DNA from 3 places in the Streptomyces sp. NPDC031064 genome. Region 1 is predicted to be linked to each of the others. Evidence: riboswitches for the same ligand, from Rfam matches in the RefSeq annotation. Region 1 holds a riboswitch; each other region holds the start of a gene.
The links. A riboswitch is a leader RNA that binds a small molecule or an ion and turns the genes downstream of it on or off. The one in region 1 is predicted to bind cobalamin.

Region 1 (5,080 bases):
GAGAATGCTCATCAACGTACCCGAGACCGTCGTCGCCGACGCGCTGCGCGGGATCGCGGCCGCGCATCCCGAACTCACCGTGGACGTGGAGAACCGGGTCGTCGTACGGCGCGACGCTCCGGTCGCCGGGAAGGTGGCCCTGGTGTCGGGGGGCGGGTCCGGGCACGAGCCGCTGCACGCCGGGTTCGTCGGGCCGGGGATGCTGGCGGCCGCCTGTCCCGGCGAGGTGTTCACCTCGCCCGTGCCGGACCAGATGGTGCGGGCGGCGGCGGCCGTGGACAGCGGGCGGGGCGTGCTGTTCGTCGTCAAGAACTACACCGGCGACGTCCTGAACTTCGAGATGGCGGCCGAGCTCGCCGAGGACGAGGGCGTGCAGGTCGCCAAGGTCCTGGTGGACGACGACGTGGCCGTGTCGGACAGTACGTACACGGCCGGGCGGCGCGGGACCGGGGCCACGCTGTTCGTGGAGAAGATCGCCGGCGCGGCCGCCGAGGAGGGTGCCCCGCTGGAGCGGGTGGAGGCGATCGCCCGGCGGGTGAACGCCGGTTCGCGCAGCTTCGGCGTGGCGCTGAGCGCCTGCTCCACGCCCGCGAAGGGCAGCCCGACGTTCGACCTGCCGCCCGGTGAGCTGGAGTTGGGCGTCGGGATCCACGGCGAGCCGGGCCGGGAGCGGCGGCCCATGATGACCGCGCGGGAGATCGCCGACTTCGCGGTGGACGCCGTGCTGGAGGACCTGAGGCCCGGCGGCCCGGTGCTGGTGCTCGTCAACGGCATGGGGGCGACGCCGTTGCTGGAGCTGTACGGGTTCAACGCCGAGGTCCAGCGGGTGCTGGGCGAGCGGGGCGTGGCCGTGGCCCGTACGCTGGTCGGCAACTACGTGACCTCGCTCGACATGGCCGGCTGTTCGGTGACCCTGTGCGAGGCGGACGAGGAGATGCTCCGGCTGTGGGACGCGCCGGTGCGGACGGCCGCACTGCGGTGGGGAATGTGAGGCCCGTGGTGCTCGACGCGGAGTTCTTCCGGCGCTGGATGACGACCGCGGCCGCGGCCGTGGACCGGGAGGCCGGCCGGCTCACCGAGCTGGACTCGGCGATCGGTGACGCCGACCACGGCGCCAATCTGCAACGCGGTTTCGCCGCGGTGGTCAAGGCCCTTCAGGACGAGCCGCCCGGCACGCCGGGGGCCGTGCTGGTGCTCGCGGGGCGGCAGCTCATCTCGACGGTCGGCGGCGCGTCGGGCCCCTTGTACGGGACGCTGCTGCGGCGCACCGGCAAGGCGCTGGGCGACGCCGCCGAGGTGGCGCCGGTGCAGCTCGCCGAGGCGCTGCGGGCGGGTGTGGCGGCGGTGGCGCAGCTCGGCGGGGCGGCGGCCGGGGACAAGACGATGCTGGACGCGCTGGAGCCGGCCGTCGCGTCGCTGACCGAGTCGCTCGGTGAGTCGTTCGCGGCGGCGGCCGAGGCCGCGAACCAGGGGGCGCTGGCGACCGTACCGATGCTCGCCCGCAAGGGCAGGGCCAGCTACCTCGGTGAGCGCAGCGTCGGTCACCAGGACCCGGGCGCCACGTCCTCGGCCCTGCTGATCGCCGCCCTCGCCGAGGCGGAGGGGGCGCGGTGAGCGCGCGGGTGGGCATCGTGCTCGTCTCGCACAGCGCGGCGGTCGCGTCGTCCGTCGCCGAGCTGGCCCGGGGCCTCGCCGGCGGCGGTGGGACCGTGCCGGTGGCGGCGGCGGGCGGCACCCCGGACGGCGGGCTCGGCACCAGCGCGGAGCTGATCACCCAGGCGGCGACGGAGGTCGACGGCGGGGCGGGGGTGGCCGTCCTGGTGGACCTGGGCAGCGCGGTCCTGACGGTGAAGGCCCTGCTCGCGGAGGGCGACGAGCTGCCCGACGGTACGCGGCTGGTGGACGCCCCGTTCGTGGAGGGCGCGGTGGCGGCGGTGGTCACGGCGTCGGCGGGCGGTGACCTGGACGCGGTGGTGACGGCCGCGTCGGAGGCGTACGGCTATCGCAAGGAATGACGGCGTCCGGTGGGTGGAGCCGGTGCCCGCACCGGTGTGCGGGTTGTGATGTACCTGGTCAACGCACTACTGTCGCAGGGCCTTGGTGTACGGGAAACCGGTGCGGTACCGGTGCGGCCCTCGCCACTGTGATCGGGAAGTCCGGCTCCACTCCCTGGGAAACCACCCCGGGAAGCCACTGGAACACCGCGGGAGACCGCGGGGTCCGGGAAGGCGGAGTCGCGGCGGCATGCCCCCATGCCATCCCGTCAGCCAGGAGACCGGCCAGGGCGCGTTGTCCATCCACGAGGTGCTGGAGAGGGTCTCCCACATCATGCATATCGCCGAGGGGTATCTGCCCCCTGTGCACGCGGTCGCCTGGACCGTCGCCGCCGCTCCCTTCGTCGCCCATGGCGTCCGGGCCCTGACCCGGGAGGTCAAGGCCAATCCCGAATCGACTCTCCTGCTCGGCGCGTCCGGTGCCTTCACCTTCGTCCTGTCCGCCCTGAAGATCCCTTCGGTGACGGGCAGTTGCTCGCACCCGACCGGTACGGGCCTGGGCGCGATCCTGTTCCGGCCGCCGATCATGGCGGTGCTGGGCACCATCACGCTGCTCTTCCAGGCGCTGCTGCTGGCGCACGGCGGCCTGACGACCCTGGGCGCCAACGCCTTCTCGATGGCGATCGTCGGGCCGTGGGCGGGCTTCGGCACGTACTGGCTGCTGCGCCGGTTCGACGTGCCGCTGATGGTGAGCGTGTTCTTCGGCGCGTTCGTCGCCGACCTGTCCACGTACTGCGTCACCAGCGTGCAGCTCGCGCTGGCGTTCCCGGACCCGGGCAGCGGTGTGGCCGGTGCGCTGGCGAAGTTCGGCGGCATCTTCGCCGTCACGCAGATCCCGCTGGCCGTCAGCGAGGGCCTGCTCACCGTGCTGGTGATGCGGCTGCTGATGCAGTCCAGCAAGGGCGATCTGGCCCGCCTCGGTGTCCTGCCGGTGAAGAAGGAGGCCGTGGTCCGATGAGCCGCAACGCCAGGATCAACACACTGCTGCTGCTCGTCGTGGTGGCGCTCGCCGTCCTCCCGCTCGCCCTGGGCATGGGCGACCACAAGGAGGAGCCATTCACGGGCGCCGACGGACAGGCCGAGACGGCGATCACCGAGTCGCACCCGGACTACAAGCCGTGGTTCAGCCCGCTGTACGAGCCGCCGTCCGGTGAGGTGGAGTCGGCGCTGTTCTCGCTCCAGGCCGCCTTGGGCGCGGGCGTGCTGGCGTACTACTTCGGGCTGCGGCGCGGTCGCCGGCAGGGCGAGGCCAAGGCGCTGGCGGGGGCCGGGGGTGCGCAGGCGCCGGACGCCGGTGCGCCGGACGACGCCGCGGGCGCAGCCGACCGGCAGCCCTCCGCGTAGCCGCCGGTGCTGCCGATCGACGCGGCGGCGCACAGCAGTCGCTGGCGCCGCCGTCACCCGTGCGAGAAGGCCGTGCTCGGCTTCGGTCTGACGGTGCTCGCGATCTGTCTGCCGCCGTGGCCGGGCGCGGTCCTCGTGGCGGCTGCCACCGTGGCGGTGCTGCTCGGCCCGGCCGGGGTCGCGCCGCGGCAGCTCTGGCGGGCGTGGCGCATCCCGCTCGGCTTCTGCGTGACGGGCGCGGTGCCGCTGCTGTTCCAGGTGGGCGGCGCGGGCGGGCTGGTCTCGCTGGCGCCGGACGGGCCGGTGCACGCGGGGCAGTTGCTGCTGCGCACGTCGGCGGCCTCGCTGGGCGTGCTGCTGTTCGCGTTCACCACGCCGGTGTCCGACGTGCTGCCCCGGCTGGTGCGGGCGGGCGTGCCGGCCGCGGTGGTGGACGTGGCGCTGGTGATGTACCGGATCAGCTTCCTGCTGCTGGACGCGGTACGGCGGGTCCGGGAGGCGCAGACGGCGCGGCTCGGGCTGACCAGCCGGGCGGCCACCTGGCGCTCGCTCGCGGGCCTGGGCGCGACGGCGTTCGTGCGCGCCTTCGACCGGGCGGCGCGGCTCCAGACGGGCCTGGCCGGGCGCGGTTACGACGGCACGCTGCGGGTGCTGGTGCCGCGGGCGGTCGTTTCCGGGCGGTTCCTGGGCGCGACCGCCGCGCTGCTCGTGGGTCTCGTCGCCCTCACTCACGTACTCGAAAGGTTGCTGCCGTGACTCCTTCCGCCGTCGTGGAGCTCGTCGGTGCGGGGTACGCCTACGAGGACGGCCCCGCCGTCCTCCGGGGCGTCGACTTCGCCGTGCCCGAAGGACGGTCCATCGCGCTGCTCGGCCGCAACGGCAGCGGCAAGACGACGATGCTGCGGCTGCTGAGCGGTGGCCTCAGGTGCGCGAGCGGGCGGTTGTGCCTGGAGGGGCGGGAGGTGTCGTACGACAGGGCGGGGCTGACCCGCCTGCGGACGACGGTGCAGCTCGTCGTGCAGGACCCGGACGACCAGCTCTTCGCGGCGTCCGTGGGCCAGGACGTGTCGTTCGGGCCGATGAACCTGGGTCTTTCGGAGCCGGAGGTGCGGGAGCGGGTGCGCGAGTCCCTGGAGGCGCTGGACATCACGGCGCTGGAGGACCGCCCGACGCACCTGCTGTCGTACGGGCAGCGCAAGCGGGCCGCCATCGCGGGCGCGGTGGCCATGCGGCCCCGGGTCCTGGTGCTCGACGAGCCGACGGCCGGCCTCGACCCGCACGGCCAGGAACGGCTGCTGGCCGTCCTGGACCGGCTGCGGGCCGCCGGTACGACGGTCGTGATGGCGACGCACGACGTGGACCTGGCGCTGCGCTGGGCCGACGACGCGGCCGTCCTCACCCCCGACGGCCTCCGCACCGGCCCGGTGGCGGAACTGCTGGCCGACCAGGACCTGCTGGACGCCGCCGGTCTGCGCCGCCCCTGGGGCATGGCGGTGGCCCGGGTGCTGCGGGAGCGGGGCCTGCTGGGACCGGCGGAGGCGGGCCCGCGCACCCCGGAGGAGCTGGAGGACTGGGCGGCGGCGGTACGGGGCGGGTAGGGGGATGCCTCGCTCGGCACGGACGAGTCGGCAGGGGGCCGCGTGCGGCGCCGGGTCGCGACCCCGGTGGCGGCCGCGGTGGTG
Region 2 (5,080 bases), on a different contig from region 1:
CTCGTACACGCCCGCGATCGAGGCGATCGTCGCGGTCGGCGCGATGGCGAGGAGCAGCGAGTTGCGCATGCCGACCTCGGCGATACGGGCGCGCAGCGCCTCCCACCGCTCCGGCCAGGTCAGCTCCACGTCGTAGTGGTCGGGGTGCAGCACCCCGCGCGCCGTGCGGGTCTTCTCCCAGGCGGGCAGCGGGCCGTTGCGTTCGGCGAGGTCGGCCGACGCCTCGTACGCGGCGAGCATGATCCGCTCGGCGATGCGGGTCGACAGGGCACGCGCCTCGGGGGAGTCGAACGGCAGTCGCAGCTTGAAGAAGACGTCCTGGAGGCCCATGGCGCCGAGGCCCACCGGCCGCCACTTGGCGTTGGACCGCCCGGCCTGCTCGGTCGGGTAGAAGTTGATGTCGACGACCCGGTCCAGGAACGTGACGGCCGTACGGACGGTCGCGTCGAGCCGCTCCCAGTCGATGTCCCCGCCGGACACGAACGCGCCCAGGTTGACCGAGCCCAGGTTGCACACGGCCGTCTCGCCGTCGTCCGTGACCTCCAGGATCTCGGTGCACAGGTTGGACGAGTGGACCGTGTGGCCCGGCTCGGCGGTCTGGTTGGCCGTACGGTTCGAGGCGTCCTTGAACGTCATCCAGCCGTTGCCGGTCTGCGCCAGGGTGCGCATCATCCGGCCGTACAGGTCACGGGCCGGCATGGTCTTGCGGGCCAGCCCCTTGGCCTCGGCGGCGCGGTAGGCGGCGTCGAACTCGTCGCCCCACAGGTCGACCAGCTCCGGCACGTCGACGGGCGAGAACAGCGACCACTCGGCGTCGGCGTTGACCCGGCGCATGAACTCGTCCGGGATCCAGTGCGCCAGGTTCAGGTTGTGCGTGCGCCGCGCCTCCTCACCCGTGTTGTCGCGCAGCTCCAGGAACTCCTCGATGTCCGCGTGCCAGGTCTCCAGGTACACGGCCGCCGCACCCTTGCGCCGCCCGCCCTGGTTCACGGCCGCGACCGAGGCGTCCAGCGTCTTCAGGAACGGCACGATGCCGTTGGAGTGCCCGTTGGTGCCGCGGATCAGCGAACCGCGCGCCCGGATGCGGGAGTACGACAGACCGATGCCGCCCGCGTGCTTCGACAGCCGCGCCACCTGGTGGTAGCGGTCGTAGATGGAGTCGAGCTCGTCCAGCGGCGAGTCCAGCAGGTAGCACGAGGACATCTGCGGGTGGCGCGTACCGGAGTTGAACAGCGTGGGGGAGGAGGGCAGGTAGTCCAGCCGGCTCATCAGCCCGTACAGGGACGCCACCTCGTCCAGGGCGCGGACCGAATCGTCCTCGGCCAGCCCCGCCGCCACCCGCAGCATGAAGTGCTGCGGCGTCTCGATCACCTTGCGCGTGATCGGGTGCCGGAGCAGGTAGCGCGAGTACAGCGTCCGCAGCCCGAAGTAGCCGAACCGGTCGTCGGCGGCCGGGTCGATCAGCGCGTCCATCCGGTCGGCGTGGGCCGTCACGAACGCGGCCGTACGGTCGGCGATCAGACCCTCCCGGTGCCCCACGGCCACCGACGCCGAGAACGACACCGCCCCCTGACCGGCCGCCTCCTTGGTGATCGTCACGGTCAGCAACCGCGCCGCGAGCCGGGAGTACGCGGGGTCCTCGGAGATCAGCCCGGCGGCCGCCTCGGTGGCGAGCTCGCGCAGCTCCGCCTCGTCCGAACCGGCGTGCCGGCCCCGCAGCGCGGCGGCGGCGACCCGGCCCGGGTCGGTGTCGGGCAGATCGGCGGTCAGGTCGGTCAGGGTCCGCAGCAGTACGGTCCCGGGTCCGTCCGTCTCCGTCGTGTCCGTGACTGCGACTGCTGAAGCCGGATCGGCTGGCGCGATGGTCACGTGGGGGCTCTCCCTCGCTCGGCTCGGGGCCACCGCGGACGCGGGCAGGGGAGCGGGCACACCCGGGCACAGGGTGCGGGGCACCGCGTCCACCGGCCCATTCCGCGAGGCCCGGACGTCTGGGCACCCGGGCCGGACGGTCCGGGCGCGCTGTCGGCAGGTCTTCGGACTCGTACGTACACAAAGGCACACCAACACACCGTTGCGGGACAGTTCCGGATTTCCACCGGATTCCCCTGCGGCGACAGCGAGGACGAGCATACATGTGGGGGGCGCGAGTTGAGGCACCCCCCACATGTTGTGTCGGTCAGAGCCTCAGAGGGCCAGCGCGTACGTGGGGAGCGTCACGCCCGGGACGGGCCGCACGTCCCTCTCGGGGGTCCGGACGAACCCCAGCCGCTCGTAGATCCGGTGCGCCGCCCGCATGGACGCCTGCGTGGACAGCACCAGCCGCGCGCACCCCTCCACCGCCCGCGCCCGCTCCACGCACGCCCGGACGAGCGCCTCACCCGCGCCCCGCCGCCGCGCCTCCCGGGCCACCGCGAGCATCCGCAGCTCGGCCTCCCCGTCGCGGGCCAGGCCCGCCCACGGACCGCCGCCCCGCGCGACGAACGTCACCCCGCCCAGCACCCGTTCGTCCCGCTCCACGGCCACGAGCACCTCCGCGCCGGCGGCCCGCCGGGCCACGTCCCGCAGCGCGATCAGGTACTCGTCGCTCTCCCCGAAGGCCAGGAGCCCGTCCCCGAGGTACGCCTGGGCCGTGATGTCGGCGAGCGTCCCGTGTTCCTCGGGCCGTACCGCCCTGATGGTGATGTCCATGGTCCGAGTGTGGAGGGGTACGGCGACGGGCCGCCGCATTTCCGTCTCCGGAAACACGGCGGCCCGTCGTGCGGTCACCCGCTCAGCAGCAGCGGAACCCGTCGCGGGGGTCCGCCTCCCGCGCGTCGGTGCGCCTGCGCTCGAACTCGCGCCGGGTCATCACCTCGGCGCTCGGGTCGCAGCGCCGGGCGTGGGCGACGTACGCGTCGTACGCGCCCTCGCCGGAGACCTCGCGGACGTACCAGCGCACCCACCTGACGGCGCGTCGCAGCCGGCCGTCCGGCCGTGCGGTCACGGGGGGCCTCACCGCGGTCCTCACCGGGAGCCGGTCCCGGCCGGCACCTCGTCACCGCTGCCGCCGTCCTCGCGGATGCCGCCCTCGGGGCCGAGGCCGGCGGCCACCAGCTCTGCCTTCTCCTCCGCCGTGGGGAAGAGCCCGGCGGGTGCGACGAGCCTGGAGGGGGTGTACGGGACCTCGGAGAGCTTCACGCCGGCCGGGTTGGTGATGGCCTTGTAGCAGACCCGCCCGGCGTCGGCGATCACCACGACGATGAGGAGGGCGAACAGGGCGGAGAGGACGCCGTCCACGGTGGAGTTGGTGACGACGGTGTGCATGTCGTCCATCGACTTCGCGGGCGGCAGCACCTGGCCGGAGTCGATGCCCGCCTGGTACTTGTCCCGCTGGGCGAAGAAGCCCACGCGCGGGTCCGCCGAGAAGATCTTCTGCCAGCTCGCGGTGAGCGTGACCGCCACGTCCCAGGCGAGCGGCACGGCGGTGACCCAGGCCCACTTCAGCCGGCCCGACTTGACGAGCAGCGTCGTGCAGACGGCCAGCGCGACGGCGGCCAGGAGCTGGTTGGCGATGCCGAACAGCGGGAAGAGCTGGTTGATGCCGCCCAGCGGGTCGTGCACGCCGACCCAGAGGAAGTAGCCCCAGCCGCCGACCACGACCGCGCTGGCGAACCAGACGCCCGGCTTCCAGCTCACCTGCTTGAAGGGCTTGTAGAGGTTGCCGAGCGTGTCCTGGAGCATGAAGCGGCCCACGCGGGTGCCGGCGTCCAGCGTCGTCAGGATGAACAGCGCCTCGAACATGATGGCGAAGTGGTACCAGAACGCCTTCATGGTGGCGCCGCCGAACACCGCGGAGAAGATCTCCGACATGCCGAGCGCGAAGGTCGGCGCGCCGCCGGTCCGGGACAGCAGCGACGCCTCCTCGACGTCCGCCGCGGCCTTGGCGAGCTGGTCGGGGGAGATGGTGAAGCCGAAGTTGGACACGGCTTCGGCGGCGGACTGCACGGTCGTGCCGACCACGCCCGCCGGGGAGTTGACGGCGAAGAAGAGACCGGGGTCGATGATGCAGGCCGCGATCATCGCCATGACGGCGACGAAGGACTCGGTGAGCATCGACCCGTACCCGATCATCCGGATCTGGGTCTCCTTCTGGACCATCTTCGGGGTGGTGCCCGAGGAGACCAGGGAGTGGAAGCCGGACAGGGCGCCGCACGCGATGGTGATGAAGACGAACGGGAACATCGAACCGGCGAAGACGGGCCCGTCGCCGCGGCTCGCGAAGTCCGTGACGGCCGGCATCTTCAGCGTCGGCAGGGCGAGGAAGACGCCGAGGGCGAGCAGCGCGATCGTGCCGACCTTCATGAAGGTCGAGAGGTAGTCGCGCGGGGCGAGCAGCAGCCACACCGGCAGGACGGAGGCGAGGAAGCCGTACACGACCATCCAGATGACCAGCGTGCCCGGCTCCAGGGTGAAGGTCTCCGCGAGGGACGACTCGGCGACCCAGCCGCCCGCGACGATCGCCAGGAGCAGCAGCGCGACGCCGATGACGGAGACCTCGGTGACCCGGCCGGGCCGCAGCACCCGCAGGTAGACGCCCATGAACAGGGCGATCGGGATGGTCATGCCGATGGAGAAGACGCCCCACGGCGAGTGCGCCAGGGCGTTGACGATGACCAGCGCCAGCACGGCCAGCAGGATGATCATGATGGCGAACACCGCGATCAGCGCGGCCGCTCCGCCGAACGGGCCGATCTCGTCACGGGCCATCTGGCCGAGCGAACGGCCGTCCCGGCGGGTGGAGAAGAACAGCGTCACCATGTCCTGGACGGCACCGGCGAAGATCACGCCGACGATGATCCAGATGGTGCCCGGCAGGTAGCCCATCTGCGCGGCGAGGACCGGGCCCACCAGCGGGCCGGCGCCGGCGACCGCCGCGAAGTGGTGGCCGAAGAGGACCCGGCGGTCGGTGGGGTGGAAGTCGACACCGTTGTCGAGCCGCTCGGCGGGCGTGGCGCGGGTCTTGTCGACCTTGAGTACCCGGTTCGCGATGAAGCGGGAGTAGAAGCGGTAGGCGATGGCGTACGAGCCGAGCGCGGCCGCC
Region 3 (5,080 bases), on a different contig from region 1:
GACGGTCCGGGCGAGGGTGTCGATCCACACCAGGAAGACGGCTCCGCCCAGCGCGGCGGCGGGCAGCAGCCGGCCGTGCCCGGGGCCGACGAGGGCACGGGCGGCGTGCGGCAGCACCAGGCCCACGAAGCCGATGGCGCCGGCCGAGCTGACGAGGGCCGCCGTGAGCAGTGCGGTGACGCAGAGCAGCACCAGCCGCGCACGGCCGACGTTCACGCCCAGCGTGGCTGCCGCGTCCTGGCCGAAGGCGAAGGCGTCCAGCGCCCTGCCGTGGGCCAGGCAGACGGCCAGCGTGAGCGCGAGGGCGGCCAGGCACAGCCATACGTCGGTCCAGCCGGCGCCGCTGAGCGAGCCGAGCAGCCAGAACAGCACGCCACGCGTCGTCTCGGCGTCGGCCGATGTGACCACGACGAAGGAGGTGAGCGCGGAGAACAACTGCATCGCGGCGACGCCGGACAGCACGACCCGGTCGGTGGTCCCGCCCAGCGTGTGGCTCAGCAACAGCATCGCGGCGAACGAGCACACCGCGCCCACGAAAGCGCCCCCGGAGACCGGCAGGGCTCCGCCGCCGGCACCGAGGACGACCACCACGACCGCTCCGGTGGAGGCTCCGGACGAGACACCCAGGACGAAGGGGTCGGCGAGCGGGTTGCGCAGCAGCGACTGCATCACCGCCCCGCACAACGCCAGTCCGGCACCGCACACGGCCGCCAGCAGGGTGCGCGGCAGCCGCAGGTTCCACACGATCCCGTCGCGGATCGGTGTGAGGCCGGAGGCGTCCCCGGCGAGGTGGGACACCACGACGGACCAGACGTCGGCGACGCCGATGTCGGCCGGGCCTATGGTGATGGCGAGGGCGACGGACGCGGCGAGTGCCGCGAGCCCCGCCGCCGTGCGCAGCAGGGCGGCGGTCACTTCGACAGGCCGAACTCACGGAGCGCGGCGGCGACCTGCTCGATGCCCTCCACCGTGCGGATCGTCGGGTTCATGGCCTGGCCGCTGAGCAGGACGTACCGCTTGTGCTTGACGGCGTCCATGGTGCGGGTGACCGGGTTCGACTCCAGGAACGCGATCTTCTTGGCGGCGCTCTCCGCGGTCTGCGCCTTACGGGTGAGGTCGCCGATCACGAGGACGTCGGGGTTGCGGTCGGCCACGGTCTCCCAGTTGATCTGCGGCCATTCCTCGGTGGTGTCGTCGAAGACGTTCTTGGCGCCGACTTCCCGGGTGATGACGCCGGGGGCGCCGCAGCACCCGGCCATGTAGGGGGAGTTCGCGTCGGAGAACCAGTACAGCAGGGTGACCTCCGAGGCGTTGAGTCCCCCGGTCGCCTTGGCGACACGCGAGGTGAGGCTCGCGACCAGCTCCTCGCCGCGCTTCTCCTCGCCGAAGACGCGGGCGAGGTCGCGTACCTCCCCGTACACGGTGTCCATGGTCAGCGGCTTGGTGCGGACGCCGTCACCGTCTCCGCTGTTGTCCTTGCCCACGCAGTCGGACGGGGAGAGGTAGGTGGGCACGCCGAGCTTCGCGAACTGATCGCGCGTGGCCACGCCACCCTTGCCGAGGGTGGAGGCGAACGAAGCGGCGACGAAGTCGGGTTCGGTGTCGAGGACCTTCTCGAAGGAGGGGTTGTTCTCGGCGAGCCGGGTCACGCCCGCGTTCCCCTTCTCCAGGCCCTTCATGACGGGGTCGGTCCAGGTGGCGGTTCCGGCCATCCGGTCGGCGAGACCGAGGGACAGCATGATCTCGGTGGTCCCCTGGTTGAGCGAGACGGCCCGCCGCGGCCCGTCCCCCTTGATCTCCACCTTCCGCCCGCAGTTGTCCAGTACGCGGGTGCCGGCCGAAGCCGGTGAGGGGGACGTGCCGGGGGCACCCCCGCAGCCGGTCAGGAGGAGGGCTCCGCACAGGAGCGCGGCGAACGAGGCGGTGGGGCGTGTGATGGGCACAGCGAAGTCCTCGGCGTCGGGGGCCCATGCGCGGGGCCCGTCCGTACGTGTTCGCCAGCAGGTCTTCGGACTCGGGATCATCCGGGCGCGGCGCCTTCCCGGGCCCATGTCCGGCCCAGTGGCTGCGGTTGCCGCGCCCGTCACCCTCACCGCTGCGCGTCAGTTCCGGATTCGCACCGGATTCCCTGACTCACGTACACGCGTACGGAGTACGACTGGCCTGCGCAAGCTACCACGGGTGCCCGCTCGTGCTCACGCGCTGAGGACGCCGAGCAGCCGGGTCACCTCGTGGGCCATGGCCGTACGCCCGGCACCGAGGTAGTGGCGTGTGTCGGCCACCATGCGGTCCGCGTCGAGCGCCCGGCGGGCGGCGCCGGTGAAGACCCGGTTCAGGTGCGTGGCGATGTTGACCTTGGTCATACCGTGGCCGACGGCGGTGGCGAGGTCGTGGTCCGCGACCCCCGACGAGCCATGCAGCACCAGGGGTACCGGGACGGCGGTACGCAGCGCGGCGATGAGGGCGAAGTCCGGTGCGGCGTCGCGGGTGCGCATGGCGTGCGACGTGCCCACGGCCACCGCCAGGGCGTCCACGCCCGTGGCCGCGACGAAGGCCGCCGCCTCGTCCGGATCGGTGCGGGCGCCCGGGGCGTGCACGCCGTCCTTGCCGCCGACCTCGCCCAGTTCGGCCTCCACCCAGACACCGGACGCGTGGCAGCGGGCCCGTATGCCGGCCGTGGCGCGGACGTTCTCCTCGTAGGGCAGGGTCGAGGCGTCGTACATGACCGACGTGAAGCCCAGCGACACCGCTTCGGCGACGAGGTCCGGCGAGGTCGCGTGGTCGAGGTGGACGGCCACCGGAACCGTCGCGGCGCGGGCGACGGCCAGCGTCGCCGTGCCGACCGGGGTGAGCGCGCCGTGGTAGCGGGCGGCGTTCTCGCTGATCTGGAGGACCACGGGGGCGCCCGCCACGATGGCCTCGGCGTGTTCGAGCTGGATGACGTTGAAGGCCCCGACGCCCCTTCCGGCGCGTGCGGCGGGGGTGACGATGTCGGACGTCCCTACGAGGGGCATGGTGCTTCTCCTGGTGTACGGGGCGGAGGCGGGACGTCCACGGCGTCGGCCAGGAGGTCCTGGGCGAGGTACGCCGCGCCCACGCAGCCCGCCCGGTCGCCGAGCCGGGCCGCGACGACCTGGGGCATGGCACGGAAGCCGGCCTGGAGCGTGAGGCGTTCGGCGAGCGCCGCGCGCAGGGGTGCCAGACAGGACTCGCCCGCCCCGGACAGGCCGCCGCCGATGACGACGCGCTCCGGGGCGTACAGGGTGATCGCGGTGGTCAGCGCGTCGGCGAGGGCCTCGACCGCCTCGTACCAGACGGCGGCGGCCTTGGCGTCCCCCGCTTCGGCCCGGGCCTGGACGTCCCTGGCGGTGGTGCCGCACCTGCCGGTGGCACGGGAGTAGCGGCGGGCGATGGCAGAGGCGGACGCCACGGTCTCCAGGCAGCCCCGCGCGCCGCAGTGGCAGCGCTCTCCCCCGGGCCGCACCACGAGGTGCCCCAGTTCGCCGGCGCCGCCGTGGCCACCGGTCAGGGCCCGGGCCCGGCCCCCGGCGAACACGGCGGCCCCGATCCCGGTTCCGACCGGCACGAAGAGGAAGTCGGCGCAGCCCCGCCCGGCCCCCGCCCTGGCCTCCGCGAGGCCGCCGGCCCGGACGTCGTGCCCGAACGCGACGGGCAGGTCGAGGTGTTCGGCCAGCCAGTCCTTGACGGGTACGTCGCGCCAGCCGAGGTTGGCGGCGAGGACGGAGACGCCGTCGTGCTCGTCGACGATGCCGGGCACGACGACCCCGGCCGCCTCGGCCGCCGGGAAGCGCTCGGCCAGTTCGGCGGCGCGGGCGAGCACGGTCTCCAGGACGGCGTCCGGGCCCCGGTCCGCCCGTGTGCGCCAGCGCTCGGTGTGGCGCAGGGTGCCGTCGTCGGAGAGTACGCCGCCCTTGATGTACGTGCCTCCGACGTCCAGGGCGATGACCGTCATGACTCCACCCGGACGTCGATCCCGGCCCCGGCCCGCGCCCCGGCGTCGGCGTCGGCGTCGGCGTCGGCGTCGGCGTCGGCCAGCACGACGGAGCGGGTGAGGTGGCGGGGCCGGTCGGGGTCGAGGCCGCGCCGGCCGGCCAGGGCGACCGCGAGGCGCTGGGCGCGGACCAGTTCGGCGAGCGGGTCGGCCGCGGAGACGGAGACGTAGGCGCCGGTCGCCCGCACCTCGTCGAGGAGGCCGGCCGGCGGCGCGCCGAGGAACCAGACGGCTCGCCCGGGTCCCGCGATGCTGATCGGGCCGTGCCGGTACTCCATCGCCGCGTACGACTCCGTCCACGCCCCGGCCGCCTCCCGCACCTTGAGCGCGGCCTCGTGGGCGAGGCCGACGGTCCAGCCGGTGCCGAGGAAGGTGAACTGCTCGGCGGCCACCGCCTTTTCTTCGAGTGGAGCGAGCACGGCCCGCTCGGCCTGTTCCGGCAGGTCCGGCGGTACGAGACCGAGGCCGGCGCGCAGCAGGACGAGGGCCGTGGTGGCGAACCTGGTCTGCACGACGGACCGCTCGTCGGCGAACGAGAGGTCGACGACCGTGCCCGCGACATCACGGACGGGTGTGCCGGGGTCGCCGGTGAGCGCGACCGTCGGGGTGTCGCCGGCCAGCCGTCGCAGCGTGGTGAGCACCTCGGTCGTGGTGCCGGAGCGGGTGATGGCGAGCACCCGGTCGTAGCGGCGGGTCACCGGGTACGCGGACGCGGCGAAGGCGTCGGTCTCCCCCATCCCGGCGGATTCGCGCAGGGACGCGTACGCCTGGGCGATGTGCAGGGACGTGCCACAGCCGATGACGGCGACGCGTTCGCCGTCCTGCGGCAGCCCGGCCGGGCGCGCCTCCAGCGCGCGCCGCCAGCACGCGGGTTGCCCGGCGATCTCCGCGTCGACATGACTCATGGTGGCTCCCCGGGACTCATGATTGAAGATGACTCGTTTATAGAGCCAACACTCAGGCTTGAGCAAGAGTGCGCATGAATGCGCACCGTGCCGGGCGGGCGCGTTACGCTCACAGCCCGAAGCGGCCCAGGCAGGCCGTGACGCGACGGAGGAGAACGGTGAT

Region 2: linked by a shared signal. The riboswitch ahead of ACZ46W_RS08215 (ribonucleoside-diphosphate reductase subunit alpha) and the one ahead of ACZ46W_RS22840 (energy-coupling factor ABC transporter permease) in region 1 are both predicted to bind cobalamin.
Region 3: linked by a shared signal. The riboswitch ahead of ACZ46W_RS01340 (ABC transporter substrate-binding protein) and the one ahead of ACZ46W_RS22840 (energy-coupling factor ABC transporter permease) in region 1 are both predicted to bind cobalamin.

The regions. Positions count from the first base shown of each region.
Region 1 covers NZ_JBVIGF010000006.1:236,447-241,526, forward strand. Annotated here, with positions in the region: gene dhaK (dihydroxyacetone kinase subunit DhaK) at 1-991, shown strand, start outside; gene dhaL (dihydroxyacetone kinase subunit DhaL) at 1,000-1,614, shown strand; gene dhaM (dihydroxyacetone kinase phosphoryl donor subunit DhaM) at 1,611-2,015, shown strand; cobalamin riboswitch at 2,082-2,298, shown strand; gene ACZ46W_RS22840 (energy-coupling factor ABC transporter permease) at 2,329-3,012, shown strand; gene ACZ46W_RS22845 (energy-coupling factor ABC transporter substrate-binding protein) at 3,009-3,398, shown strand; gene cbiQ (cobalt ECF transporter T component CbiQ) at 3,405-4,154, shown strand; gene ACZ46W_RS22855 (energy-coupling factor ABC transporter ATP-binding protein) at 4,151-4,996, shown strand.
Region 2 covers NZ_JBVIGF010000002.1:319,511-324,590, forward strand. Annotated here, with positions in the region: gene ACZ46W_RS08215 (ribonucleoside-diphosphate reductase subunit alpha) at 1-1,869, opposite strand, end outside; cobalamin riboswitch at 2,008-2,130, opposite strand; gene ACZ46W_RS08220 (GNAT family N-acetyltransferase) at 2,185-2,688, opposite strand; gene ACZ46W_RS08225 (YbdD/YjiX family protein) at 2,771-2,983, opposite strand; gene ACZ46W_RS08230 (carbon starvation CstA family protein) at 3,004-5,080, opposite strand, start outside.
Region 3 covers NZ_JBVIGF010000001.1:316,617-321,696, forward strand. Annotated here, with positions in the region: gene ACZ46W_RS01335 (FecCD family ABC transporter permease) at 1-915, opposite strand, end outside; gene ACZ46W_RS01340 (ABC transporter substrate-binding protein) at 912-1,943, opposite strand; cobalamin riboswitch at 1,983-2,178, opposite strand; gene ACZ46W_RS01345 (class II fructose-bisphosphate aldolase) at 2,196-3,014, opposite strand; gene ACZ46W_RS01350 (ROK family protein) at 3,002-3,973, opposite strand; gene ACZ46W_RS01355 (SIS domain-containing protein) at 3,970-4,917, opposite strand; gene ACZ46W_RS01360 (DeoR/GlpR family DNA-binding transcription regulator) at 5,079-5,080, shown strand, end outside.